Regions from separate parts of the Pantoea sp. C2G6 genome, predicted to be linked through region 4. Evidence: predicted binding sites of a transcription regulator. Region 4 holds the regulator's gene; each other region holds the start of a gene.
The links. Region 4 encodes PurR, which represses purine synthesis genes. Its sites were predicted from a motif close to CANGCAAACGTTTGCNTG; they were not measured.
Positions count from the first base shown of each region.

Region 1: the regulator PurR is predicted to act here: its motif matches at 1,410-1,427, upstream of cvpA (colicin V production protein).
Region 2: the regulator PurR is predicted to act here: its motif matches at 1,796-1,813, upstream of purL (phosphoribosylformylglycinamidine synthase).
Region 3: the regulator PurR is predicted to act here: its motif matches at 1,885-1,902, upstream of guaB (IMP dehydrogenase).

Region 1 covers NZ_JBGMNJ010000002.1:84,883-88,004, reverse strand. The annotation lists gene purF (amidophosphoribosyltransferase) at 1-823, opposite strand, end outside; gene cvpA (colicin V production protein) at 861-1,346, opposite strand; gene dedD (cell division protein DedD) at 1,612-2,385, opposite strand; gene folC (bifunctional tetrahydrofolate synthase/dihydrofolate synthase) at 2,375-3,122, opposite strand, start outside.
Region 2 covers NZ_JBGMNJ010000009.1:122,392-125,513, forward strand. The annotation lists gene purL (phosphoribosylformylglycinamidine synthase) at 1-1,710, opposite strand, end outside; gene mltF (membrane-bound lytic murein transglycosylase MltF) at 1,977-3,122, shown strand, end outside.
Region 3 covers NZ_JBGMNJ010000009.1:83,338-86,459, reverse strand. The annotation lists gene ACCW71_RS13475 (M4 family metallopeptidase) at 1-305, opposite strand, end outside; gene xseA (exodeoxyribonuclease VII large subunit) at 420-1,793, opposite strand; gene guaB (IMP dehydrogenase) at 1,962-3,122, shown strand, end outside.
Region 4 covers NZ_JBGMNJ010000001.1:531,302-534,423, reverse strand. The annotation lists gene ACCW71_RS02570 (C40 family peptidase) at 1-192, shown strand, start outside; gene ACCW71_RS02565 (YnhF family membrane protein) at 245-334, opposite strand; gene purR (HTH-type transcriptional repressor PurR) at 617-1,642, shown strand; gene punR (DNA-binding transcriptional activator PunR) at 1,639-2,544, opposite strand; gene punC (purine nucleoside transporter PunC) at 2,651-3,122, shown strand, end outside.

The DNA of each region.
Region 1 (3,122 bases), on a different contig from region 4:
CGCTGTAGACCGAAATCTTGTCGAGGAACGAGTCGGGACGCGCAAAATAGACATACTCGAACAGGCAGGGATTGCTTTTCGGGTTTTCGGCGCACTGGCGGGTAGAGAGCTGACCCTGCTCAGTGATGTAGACCGCTTCACCCGGCGCAACGTCACGGATGAACTCAAAACCCAGGGTATCCAGCGCCACGCTCTCGGACGCCACCATATATTCGGTGCGACCGTCGGCGATTACCCGTTTGCCCAGCACCAGCGGACGGATGCCGTTGGGATCGCGGAAGGCGACCATGCCATGCCCGATGATCATCGAGACGACCGCATAGGCACCGCGCACCTGCTGGTGCACCGCGGCGACCGCGGCGAAAATGTTGTCCGCTTCCAGCGGATCGTTCTGAAAACGATCTAACTCCTGGGCGAAGATGTTCAGCAGGATTTCAGAATCGGAGGTGGTGTTAACGTGACGGCGACCCTTTTCGAACAGGTGCTTACGCAGTTCATGGGCGTTGGTCAGATTACCGTTGTGCGCCAGGGTAATGCCATACGGCGAGTTGACATAAAAAGGCTGCGCTTCAGAGGCACTGGAGCTGCCCGCCGTAGGATAACGCGCATGACCAATGCCCATATTGCCCTGCAAACGCTGCATGTGGCGTGCTTCGAAAACGTCGCTGACCAGGCCATTTGCCTTTCGCAGGCGAAAACATTTCAGCGCATCGATAGTACAAATGCCTGCGGCATCCTGCCCGCGGTGCTGGAGCACCGTTAACGCATCATAGATCGACTGGTTGACCGGCATGAAACCGCTGATACCAACAATACCGCACATGTTGTCATTTCCTCATTAAGCCGCACTCCCGGTCACATCACCGGGGTAAAAAACTCGACGTGCTTTTCAGGTAATCAAAGAACCACCTGATGATATAACTGAACTCGGGAATGAGTTGAGACTGTTGCCAGTCCGGACTTTTGGAAAAGCCAGTGAATGTATCAAGGAAGAACAGCAAAGCGGCTACGATCAGCACTCCACGCAATGCCCCGAAACAGACGCCCAACACCCGGTCGGTTCCCGACAGGCCGGTTTTCTCCACCAGCGTGCCGATAACGTAGTTCACAATGGCCCCGACTATCAGGGTAGCCACAAACAGCACACCGATGGCGATACCGTTACGAACCAGCTCGTCGTCAAAACCTGTAAACCAGACTGCAAGGTAAGCGTAGTAATGACTGGCGACAAAAAACGCGCATCCCCAGGTAACGAGAGATAAGGCTTCACGGACAAACCCACGGACCAGGCTGACCAGAGCCGAAAAACCAACTACCGCAATAATGACGTAATCAATCCAGATCATGAACTCTTCCAGCGCCAGTGCCATTGCACCCCTGCATCCAGTTCGGGGCGCATTCTAACAGAAAAAGAAAACGTTTGCGTAGCGGTTTTCCTGTTCTGCATCCATAAAAAAGGCGATGAAAAAAACCTTCGTCGCCGGGGTGATCTTCAACCGGACAGGCCGTTGAAAATCGTCAATTTTTTACCCGCCGCCGCCCGGCAGAGGCTGGACGGAAGAGGCGATTGGCGCGGCCTGTTACTGCTATCGGCCACGCCAATCAGCGCTTTTAGCGGGCGCTGTAGGGTTTCACCACCCCGCCCAGTCCTGAGATGCTTTTCAGCTCGCCAACCGCGCTCTGCATTTTGGCTTTCGAGGCATCCGGTCCGACATAGATACGGGTAATCTGACCCTGCACCGGCGTTGAAGGCACGGTAAAGGCGCGATACCCCGACAGTCGCAGCTGCGCCACAATCTCATTCACTTTGCTGGCGTTCTTCAGCGCGCCCAGCTGTACCACATAAGCCTGACCTGCTGGTGCGGTGGTCTCGGCGGCTTTTGGCTGCTCAGCGGGCTTCGGCTGTTCCACCGCTTTCGGCTGCTCGACCGGCTTCGGTTTTGGCTGCTCCACCACTTTAGGCTTCTGCTGCTCAACCGGCTTCGGCTTCGGCTGCTCCACCACTTTGGGTTTGGTCTGCTCCACCGCTTTCGGCTTCGTCGCCGTCTGCGCTGGCGTGGACTGATGGACCGGCGGCGGCGTCACCACTGAGGGCTCACTCTCTTCATCGGGCTGCGCACGGCCCTGTTCGGCGGTCACATTGGTTTTGCCGCTGCTGCTGACCGCACCGCCTGCGCCTTCCGGCGGCTGAGCCGGCAGCGACTGCGTCACCGGCGGCACCATTTCGCTGTCCTGCTGATCGTCAGGTTTCGGCACCAGCGGAATGGCGGCGAACTCCTCTTTATAGTGCTTTTTCTGACCATCCAGCAGCCCTGGCAATACAATCACGCCAACAGCCACCAGAATAACAGTGCCGACTAAACGGTTCTGAAACTTACTTGCCACGCCCTTTCTCCGTTTCAATCGATTCCATGACCTGCGCAACGGTGTGGAACGAACCACAGACCAGCACAATGTCCTGCGGCGCCGCCCGCTGGCGCGCCTGCTGCCAGGCTAGTTCTACCGAACTGAACGCTTCTCCCTGTGGCAGCGCGCTCAGCAGCTGCTCCGCACTGGCACCGCGTGGCCCTTCCAGTGGCGCGCAATACCATGCGTCTACCACCGGCGCCAGCGCTGCCAGCGTACCGGCAATATCTTTATCATGCAGCATGCCAGCCACGGCATGCACCTTGCCGCGTTTTGGCAGCGCTGCCAGACGTGACGCCAGATAGGCCGCCGCATGGGGATTATGGGCCACATCCAGAATCACCCGCGGGGATTCACTGAGGGTCTGAAAACGCCCCGGCAGCATCGCCAGCGGCAGGCTGGCGCGGATCTGCGCCTCGCTGACCGCAAGGCCAGAAACCCGCAGTGCCACCAGCGCCGTGGCCGCGTTAGGCAGCGGCACCTGGGGTAACGGCAGGTCGTTCAGTTCACCCAGCCCATCACGCAGCGACCAGCTTTCTGCCTGTTCGCGCCATGACCAGTCACGGTTGCGCTGTATCAGCTGCGCGCCCTTCTCCTGCGCCACCGCGGCAATACTCTGCGGCATATCGGGTTCCCCCACCACCGCCGGTTTCCCCGCGCGGAACACGCCCGCTTTTTCGCGCCCGATGCTTTCGCGGTCCGGGCCAAGCCAGTCG
Region 2 (3,122 bases), on a different contig from region 4:
CTCACGCTGGCAAATCGCCTCAAACTGCGCCAGCTTCTCCGGGGCCACCGCCATCACATAACGTTCCTGTGATTCGTTACACCAGACTTCCAGCGGGCTCATGCCTGGCTCATCGCTCAGAATATCGCGCAGGTTAAAGCGGCCACCGCGTCCGCCATCGCTGACCAGCTCCGGCATCGCATTGGAGAGACCGCCTGCGCCCACGTCATGGATAAACAGGATCGGGTTCTCGTCGCCCAGCTGCCAGCAGCGGTCGATCACCTCCTGACAGCGGCGCTCCATCTCCGGGTTGTCGCGCTGTACCGAGGCGAAGTCGAGGTCAGCATCAGACTGGCCCGAGGCCATAGATGACGCCGCACCGCCGCCCAGACCGATATTCATCGCCGGACCGCCCAGCACCACCAGCTTCGCGCCGACGGTGATCTCGCCTTTCTGCACATGATCGGCACGGATGTTACCGATGCCGCCCGCCAGCATGATCGGCTTATGATAGCCGCGCAGTTCGGTGCCGTTGTGGCTGGTGACGCGCTCTTCATAGGTGCGGAAGTAGCCATTCAGCGCCGGACGACCAAACTCATTGTTAAAGGCGGCGCCGCCCAGCGGCCCCTCGGTCATAATATCCAGCGCGCTGACGATGCGGGCCGGTTTGCCGAAGTCCTCTTCCCACGGCTGTTCAAAGCCAGGGATACGCAGGTTTGAAACGGAGAAGCCGACCAGACCCGCTTTGGGCTTGGCACCACGTCCGGTTGCGCCTTCATCGCGAATTTCGCCACCGGAACCGGTCGCCGCACCCGGCCACGGCGAAATCGCCGTCGGGTGGTTATGGGTCTCCACCTTCATCAGGATGTGCGCCGCTTCCTGATGCCAGCGGTATTCGCTCTCACCGGCTTCAGCAAAGAAGCGGCCCACTTCCGATCCTTCCATCACGGCGGCGTTATCTTTATAGGCAGAGAGCACGTAGTCCGGCGTCTGCTCCATGGTGTTCTTGATCATCTTAAACAGCGACTTGGGCTGTTTCTCGCCGTCGATAATCCAGTCGGCGTTAAAAATCTTGTGACGACAGTGCTCGGAGTTCGCTTGGGCAAACATATAGAGTTCGATGTCGTTGGGATTGCGGCCCAGCGCGGTAAAGGCGGTGACCAGGTAGTCGATCTCGTCGTCAGCCAGCGCCAGGCCCAGGGCGGTGTTGGCCTCAACCAGCGCCTGACGGCCCTCGCCCAGCAGATCGACACTTTTTACCGGCTGCGGGGTGTGATGGGCGAACAGCTGTTCAGCCTGCGCCAGATCGCTGAACACCGTCTCCATCATCCGGTCGTGCAGCAGCGCGCCCAGGGATTGCCACTGCGCTTCGGTCAGCTGTGGCGCCTGCACATAAAAGGCCAGACCGCGCTCCAGACGACGCACCTGTGGCAGGTCGCAGTTGTGGGCGATGTCGGTAGCTTTTGAGGACCAGGGGGAGATGGTGCCGGGACGCGGTGTCACCAGCAGCAGCCGTCCCTGCGGCGCATGTTCCGCCAGCGAAGGACCATATTTCAGCAGGCGTTGCAGACGGCTCTGTTCGTCGGCGCTTAGCGGCGCGCTGACATCAGCAAAATGGACGTACTCAGCGTATATATCACTCACCGGCAGATGAGCGTCCTGAAAGCGGGTCAGCAGTTTGTTTACACGAAATGCCGACAGGGCGGGCGAACCACGCAGAATTTCCATCATTAACTCTCTTGTCAGAGCGCCAGGCGACGCTTCATTGGGCGCAACAGGGGGAAAACGGGCGGTATTATAGAGAAACCCACCTCATGACGAAACCGTTTGCGCACAATTTTTGGCATACCGGATTTGCCTGAAATTTGCGCAAAACCTGCTATATAAGTTGCTCAGCTCCGCTTTGTTGCGCAAAATGCCCGTCGCTCTGGGAGTTAAAAGAAGATTAATACTGCCTTTAAAAGACAGAGGCCTGAGAGCCAGCGAGAGATAACTATTTGAAACGCCTGAAATTTAACTATCTGTTTATCGGTCTGGTTGCCGTGCTGTTAGCCTTAGCGCTGTGGCCATCCATTCCCTGGTATGGGAGCGGACAGGATACGATTTCACAGATAAAATCACGGGGAGTGCTGCGTGTCAGTACCATCAATTCCCCGCTGACTTATTACACCATCAATCAATCTCCGGCCGGTATGGACTACGAGCTGGCAAAACGCTTTGCTGATTATCTGGGTGTAAAGCTCAAAGTGACGGTTCGCCCTAATCTGAGCGATCTGTTCGACGACCTGGATGAGGGTAAAGCTGATTTGCTGGCCGCTGGCCTCAATTACAATAGTGAACGCCTGACGCGCTATCAGACCGGGCCGGGCTACTACAACGTGTCGCAACAGCTGGTCTATCGCGTGGATAAACCGCGCCCGAAAAACCTCGGTGACCTGAAGGGGCGGCTCACGGTCGCCTCTGGCTCCGCTTATCTCTCAACCCTGAAGAGCGCGCGGTCTAATCAGTTTCCCGATCTCGACTGGGCGATCTCCACCGACCAGAGCCCGAAAGCGCTGCTGGAAGCGGTGGCGGATGGCAAGCTCGACTACACCATTGGCGATTCTGTCACTATCGCCCTGTTGCAGCGCATCTATCCACAGCTGGCGGTGGCGTTCGACGTCACCGATGAAGAGCCGGTCACCTGGTATGTGCGCCACAGCGACGATGACAGCCTGAACGCGGCGATGCTCGACTTCTTCAACGGCATGGGTGAAGAAGGCGCGATGGCGCGGCTGGAGGAGAAGTATCTCGGTCACGTCGGCACCTTCGATTATGTCGATACCCGCACCTTCCTGCGCGCTATCGACAACACGCTGCCTGACATCAAGCCGCTGTTTAAGAAGTACGCCACCCATATCGACTGGCGGCTGCTGGCGGCGATCTCCTATCAGGAGTCGCACTGGAATCCGCAGGCCACCTCCCCCACCGGCGTGCGCGGCATGATGATGCTGACCCGTAACACCGCTGAAAGTCTTGATGTCGGCGACCGCACCGATCCTGAGCAGAGCATTCGCGGCGGCAGTCAGTATTTGCAGGATATGATGGCCAGGGTGCCGCAGACCATCCCGGAAGATGAGCGAATCTGGTTTGCGCTGGCGGCC
Region 3 (3,122 bases), on a different contig from region 4:
TGCCAGAAGAAGTCATAGGTGACGCCAAGATAGTCCCAGGCTTCTTCTGCTGCCACATCATCATTGCCAGGCTGACCCTCCTGACGAATCAGCTTACCGGGCAGGGTCTGCTGGCCCTGCGCATCATAAATCTCACGCTCCACATGGCCGCCAGCGGCGGTTTTAGTTACCGTCGGTTTTTGCCAGTGCTGCGCCATCAGATGCTGAACATGCGTCAGGGTGCGACGCGCCTGCTCCTGCTGATGGCCGGAGCCGTGCGCGATAATTTTACGAAGGATATAGGGAGGAATAACACAGTGAGCCATCGGAAACTCCTTGGCAGTAGGAATGTACCAAAAAGTATAGACCCGTCCGGCTGAACAGGCCTCATTCGTGAGGCCAGCGGTAAGTAGAGAGGTATGCGCTGACGGGCAGGGCGGTCAGGAGGCGGTTTTGCGGCGGCGCTTCTTCTCAGGCAATAGCTGAGTCACCTGGCTTTCGACCCAGCCATCATCAAGACGGGTTCGCAGCAGGTCGCCGCTCTGTAGCTGGCCGGTCTTTTTCACCACTTCGCCTGTGGCGTCGGTGGTCACGCTGAAACCGCGCGCCAGGGTCGCTAACGGACTGACCCCTTCCAGCTGTGCCACGCACTGACCAAAGCGCTGTTTCTCCGCGCTCAGCTGTTTTTCCATGCTCTGTTGCAGACGATAGTGCCAGCTTTGTAGCTGCTTCTGCGCCTCGAACAGCCGCTGCTGAGGCTGGCGGGCGTTAAGGCGATAGGCGAGGCGATCCTGCTGGCGCGAAGCCTGACGCAACCGGGTTTCCATCGCGTCCGTCAGGCGCTGTTGCAGGCGGAACAGCGTCGTCTGCTGGCGGGCCAGCCGCAGCTGCGGATGCTGCTGTTGCAGCCGGTGTTCCAGCCGGCTGTACAGGCGCTGCTGACGCGCCAGATAGTAATCCATCGCCATCTCCAGCCGCTGTTGCTGTGACTGCAACTGACGCAGCAGCTCCAGCTGGTTACGGCTGACAATCTCTGCCGCCGCCGAGGGGGTCGGCGCGCGTAAATCGGCGACAAAGTCGGCAATGGTCACGTCAGTTTCATGACCGACCGCGCTGACGACTGGAATGCGGCTGGCAAAAATGGCGCGCGCAACCCGTTCGTCATTAAAGCTCCACAGATCTTCCAGCGAACCGCCGCCGCGTCCGACAATCAGCACGTCACATTCGTTGCGCAGGTTGGCGATTTCAATCGCCCGGACAATAGCCGCCGGGGCATCAACACCCTGCACCACGGTGGGATAGATAACCACCGGCAGAGAGGGATCGCGGCGATGCAGCACGCGCAGCACATCATGCAGCGCCGCGCCGGTGGCCGAGGTGATGACCCCAACCTGACGCGCCGGTTCCGGCAGCGGTTGCTTGTGTTGCGGATCGAACAGCCCTTCGGTCGCCAGCTTCGCCTTCAGCAGTTCAAACTGCTGCTGAAGCAGACCTTCGCCCGCCGGATGCATGCTTTCGGCGATCAGCTGATAGTCACCGCGGGGCTCATAGAGCGTGATGGTGGCGCGCACCAGCACCTGCTGACCATGCTGCGGACGAAAGGTGACGCGACGATTGCTGTTGCGGAACATGGCGCAGCGCACCTGGGCACCATCATCTTTTAGCGTGAAGTACCAGTGACCCGATGCCGGTTGAGTGAAGTTGGAAATCTCGGCACTGATCCATACCAGGCCCATCTCTTTCTCCAGTAGCTGACGCACTGTAGTGTTAAGACGGCTGACGGTAAAAATATTGGCGGTCGGTGGCAGTGACATGTGACGAAGATCAAATTCCAAATCAGCAGGTTAATTCATCGATACTACAGGGCTGCCTGCGCGGATCAAGAGTTTTTCTTAAATAATGCTGGAGGCAAACGGTTACGGCCTGTATAATGCCGCGGCAATATTTTATCTATTCTCAATCACCCGAGGTGGAGTATTGCCATGTTAAGAATCGCTAAAGAAGCACTCACTTTTGACGACGTTCTGCTCGTTCCTGCTCACTCCACCGTCCTGCCGAATACGGCCGATCTCAGCACTCAGCTGACCAAAAACATCCGTTTAAATATTCCGATGCTCTCTGCTGCGATGGACACCGTGACCGAAGCGGGTCTGGCGATTGCGCTGGCGCAGGAAGGCGGCCTGGGCTTCATCCATAAAAACATGTCGATTGAACGCCAGGCGGATGAAGTTCGCAAGGTGAAGAAACATGAAAGCGGCGTGGTCACTGAACCTCAGACCGTGCTGCCTACCACGCCGCTGGCTGAGGTTAAAGCGCTGACCGAGCGTAACGGCTTTGCCGGCTACCCGGTGGTGAACCGCGACAACGAACTGGTGGGTATTATTACCGGTCGTGACGTACGCTTTGTTACCGATCTCTCCCAGCCGGTTTCTGCCGTGATGACCCCGAAAGAGCGTCTGGTGACGGTGAAAGAGGGCGAAGCGCGCGATGTGGTGCTGCACAAAATGCATGAAAAGCGCGTGGAGAAAGCGCTGGTCGTGGACGACAGCTTCCATCTGCTGGGCATGATCACCGTGAAAGATTTCCAGAAAGCCGAACGTAAACCCAACGCCTGTAAAGATGCGCAGGGTCGTCTGCGTGTCGGTGCGGCGGTAGGTGCCGGTGCCGGTAACGAAGAGCGTATCGATGCGCTGGTCGCGGCGGGTGTTGACGTGCTGCTGATTGACTCCTCGCACGGTCACTCGGAAGGGGTGCTGTCGCGTATCCGTGAAACCCGTGCGAAATACCCGGATCTTGAGATCGTCGGCGGCAACGTGGCGACCGGTGCGGGTGCACTGGCGCTGGTTGAAGCGGGCGTGAGCGCGGTTAAAGTGGGTATCGGCCCTGGCTCTATCTGTACCACCCGTATCGTTACCGGCGTTGGTGTACCGCAGATTACCGCGGTTTCTGACGCTGTCGCCGCGCTGGAAGGCACCGGCATTCCGGTGATTGCCGATGGCGGTATCCGTTTCTCTGGCGACATCGCCAAAGCGATCGCCGCCGGTGCTTCCTGCGTGATGGTCGGTTCAATGCTGGCGGGAACCGAAGAGTCGCCGGGTGAAATCGAACTCTATCAGGGTCGTGCGTTTAAATCCTATCGTGGC
Region 4 (3,122 bases):
GGGGATCTGGTTTTCTTCCGCATTAACGGTCGCGGTACCGCTGACCACGTCGGCGTTTACCTGGGTAACGGCAAATTTATCCAGTCGCCTCGTACCGGCAAAGATATTCAGATTAGCGCGTTAGGGGAAGATTACTGGCAGCGCCACTACATTGGTGCCCGTCGGGTGATGACGCCAAAAACCATTCGCTGAGTGGATAAACAGCCAGAAAAGAGAGCCGGGGTGAAAACCCCGGCTTTTTTTATCAGTGCAGAATAGCGGTAAAACTAAAGGCTACAATCATCAGCAGGCAGCCGACGGTGGTCATCAACGCCAGTTTAAGATCGGTACTCATTGATTACTCCTTAGTCACACAGTATGTAGGGATATAGCATTTTCCCACAGGGACCGGTAAAAATCTCGTTTTATCCGGTCAGCCTTGTTAGAATCCCGCCTTTGTTGCGCAACGCGCGCAACCCCGATTCCGTTTGCTCGCTTTTCCAGGCGCTATTTACCCGCCAGACGCCTGTTTACCGGCCAGAAAAGAGGCATGATTGCAGGAAAACCCCCTGGGCAGACGCAAACGTTTAACATTACGCTTATCAGCGAGTTAGATAAGCACTGGAGTCCGATTTTCATGGCAACAATCAAAGATGTGGCAAAACGCGCCGGCGTCTCAACGACCACCGTTTCGCACGTCATTAATAAAACGCGCTTTGTGGCGGAAGAGACGCGCAACGCGGTCTGGCAGGCGATTCAGGAGCTGCACTACTCACCCAGCGCCGTGGCGCGCAGCCTGAAGGTGAATCACACCAAAACGCTGGGCCTGCTTGCCACCTCCAGCGAAGCGCCCTATTTCGCTGAAATTATCGAAGCCGTGGAGAATCACTGCTTTGACAAGGGCTACACCCTGATCCTCGGCAATGCCCATAACGATCTGCAAAAACAGCGCGCTTACCTCAGCATGATGGCGCAGAAGCGCGTCGATGGCCTGCTGGTGATGTGCTCTGAATACCCGGACGATCTGCTGAAGATGCTGGAAGAGAACCGTAATATTCCGATGGTGGTGATGGACTGGGGCGAGTCACGCGCCGACTTTACCGACACCGTGCTGGATAATGCCTTCCAGGGCGGCTATCTGGCCGGCCGTTATCTGATTGAGCGCGGCCACCGCGATATTGGTGCTATCCCCGGTCAGATGGAGCGTAACACCGGCGGCGGACGCCATGCCGGTTTTCTGAAAGCGCTGGAAGAAGCGGGGATTCAGCCGCGTCCCGAATGGATCGTGCAGGGTGACTTTGAGCCGGAGTCGGGTTATCAGGCGATGCAGCAGATTCTGTCGCAGAAACAGCGTCCGACCGCGGTGTTCTGTGGCGGCGACATTATGGCGATGGGCGCGATTTGTGCCGCCGACGAGATGGGCCTGCGGGTGCCGCAGGATATTTCGGTGATCGGCTATGACAATGTGCGCAACGCGCGCTATTTCGCCCCGGCCCTGACCACCGTCCATCAGCCGAAAGCCCAGCTGGGTGAGAAAGCGCTGGATATGCTGCTGGACCGTATCACCAGCAAACGCGAAGTGTCACAGACGATTGAAGTGCACCCTACCCTGATTGAACGCCGTTCGGTCGCGGATGGTCCGTTCCGCGACTATCGCCGTTAATCCTCGCTCAGCCACTCCTGATTAAGCGTCTGCGCATCACCCAGGTAGTTCAGCAGCCAGGCGGTTGCCGGGGATGCGCGATCTTCCGCCCAGCTGACGCAGCAGGGGCTGTCAGGAAAGGCCACCGGCAGCGTCAGCTCAACCAGATCGCCGCTGTCGAGCAGCGGTTTCGCCAGATGACCTGGCACCATCGCGACGCACAATCCCGCCAGCAAACAGTCCAGCCCGGTCTGCCATTCCGGTACCACCAGCCGGCGCTGGTTATCCAGCGTCCATGTCATCCGGCGCGGCAGCGCGCGGGAGGTATCCTCCAGCACCAGCGACGGCCAGCTGCGCAGCGTATCTTCATCGATCTGGCTGGCCTGCGTCAGCGGATGATGATGCGCAACCACGCAGCGCCAGTTGAGCTTCCCCATATCGCGGAAGGCGAAACGTCCGCCAACCGGGATCGCCTGGGTCGCGCCAATCGCCACTTCAACCCGGCCATCCGCCAGCGCATCCCAGACGCCGTTAAACACTTCATAGCTGATGTGCAGCTCCATATCGGGGAAATGGCGATAAAAATCTTTCACCAGTTGCCGGGTCCGCTCGGGTTTCACGATGCAGTCAATCGCCAGGCTTAACTGGCCGCGCCAGCCGTTAGCCAGCTGCTGACACTGTCGGCGTGTGGCGAGCATTTTTTTGATGACGCTGCGCCCTTCACGGACAAAATGCTCGCCCGCAGGCGTTAATACCACCTCCCGATGCTGGCGTTCAAACAGCGGCACCGCCAGCCAGGTCTCCAGCTGGCGCACCGTATAGCTGATGGCAGAAGGGACGCGATGCAGCTCCTGCGCCGCCGCGCTGAAACTGCCACCGCGCGCCACTGCGTCAACCACCTCTAATGCATATTCCGACCACATAATCTGCCTTCAAAAATTTTAACAGCAATCGGCAAATATTAGCGTTTCACAGCCGCAAACGCACCTTTTACACTCTGCCGCGTTTATCCTGCAAAATGAGAAGCACATGTTACCGACCAAAGGATTTATGCCCTATCTTGCTCTGCTGAGCATGCTGGGCTTTTTAGCCACTGATATGTACCTGCCCGCCTTCGGTGCGATGCAGCAGACCTTTAACAGCTCGCCGGGTCTGATCAGCGCCAGCCTGAGCCTGTTCCTGGCGGGCTTTGCCTGCGGTCAGCTCTTCTGGGGGCCGCTCTCCGATCGCATCGGGCGCAAGCCGGTGCTGCTGGCCGGGCTGACGCTGTTTGCTGTCGGCTGCGCCGGGATGCTGTGGGTGAGTAATATCTATCTGATGCTGCTGCTGCGTTTTGCGCAGGCGATTGGCGTCTGCGCCGCCGCCGTAAGCTGGCAGGCGCTGGTGGTCGATCGCTATCCGGCGGCGCGCGCCAATAAAGTGTTCGCCACCATCATGCCGCTGGTTGCGCTCTCCCCCGCGCTGGCCCCGCTGCTGGGTGCCTGGCTGATTGGCCATTTCC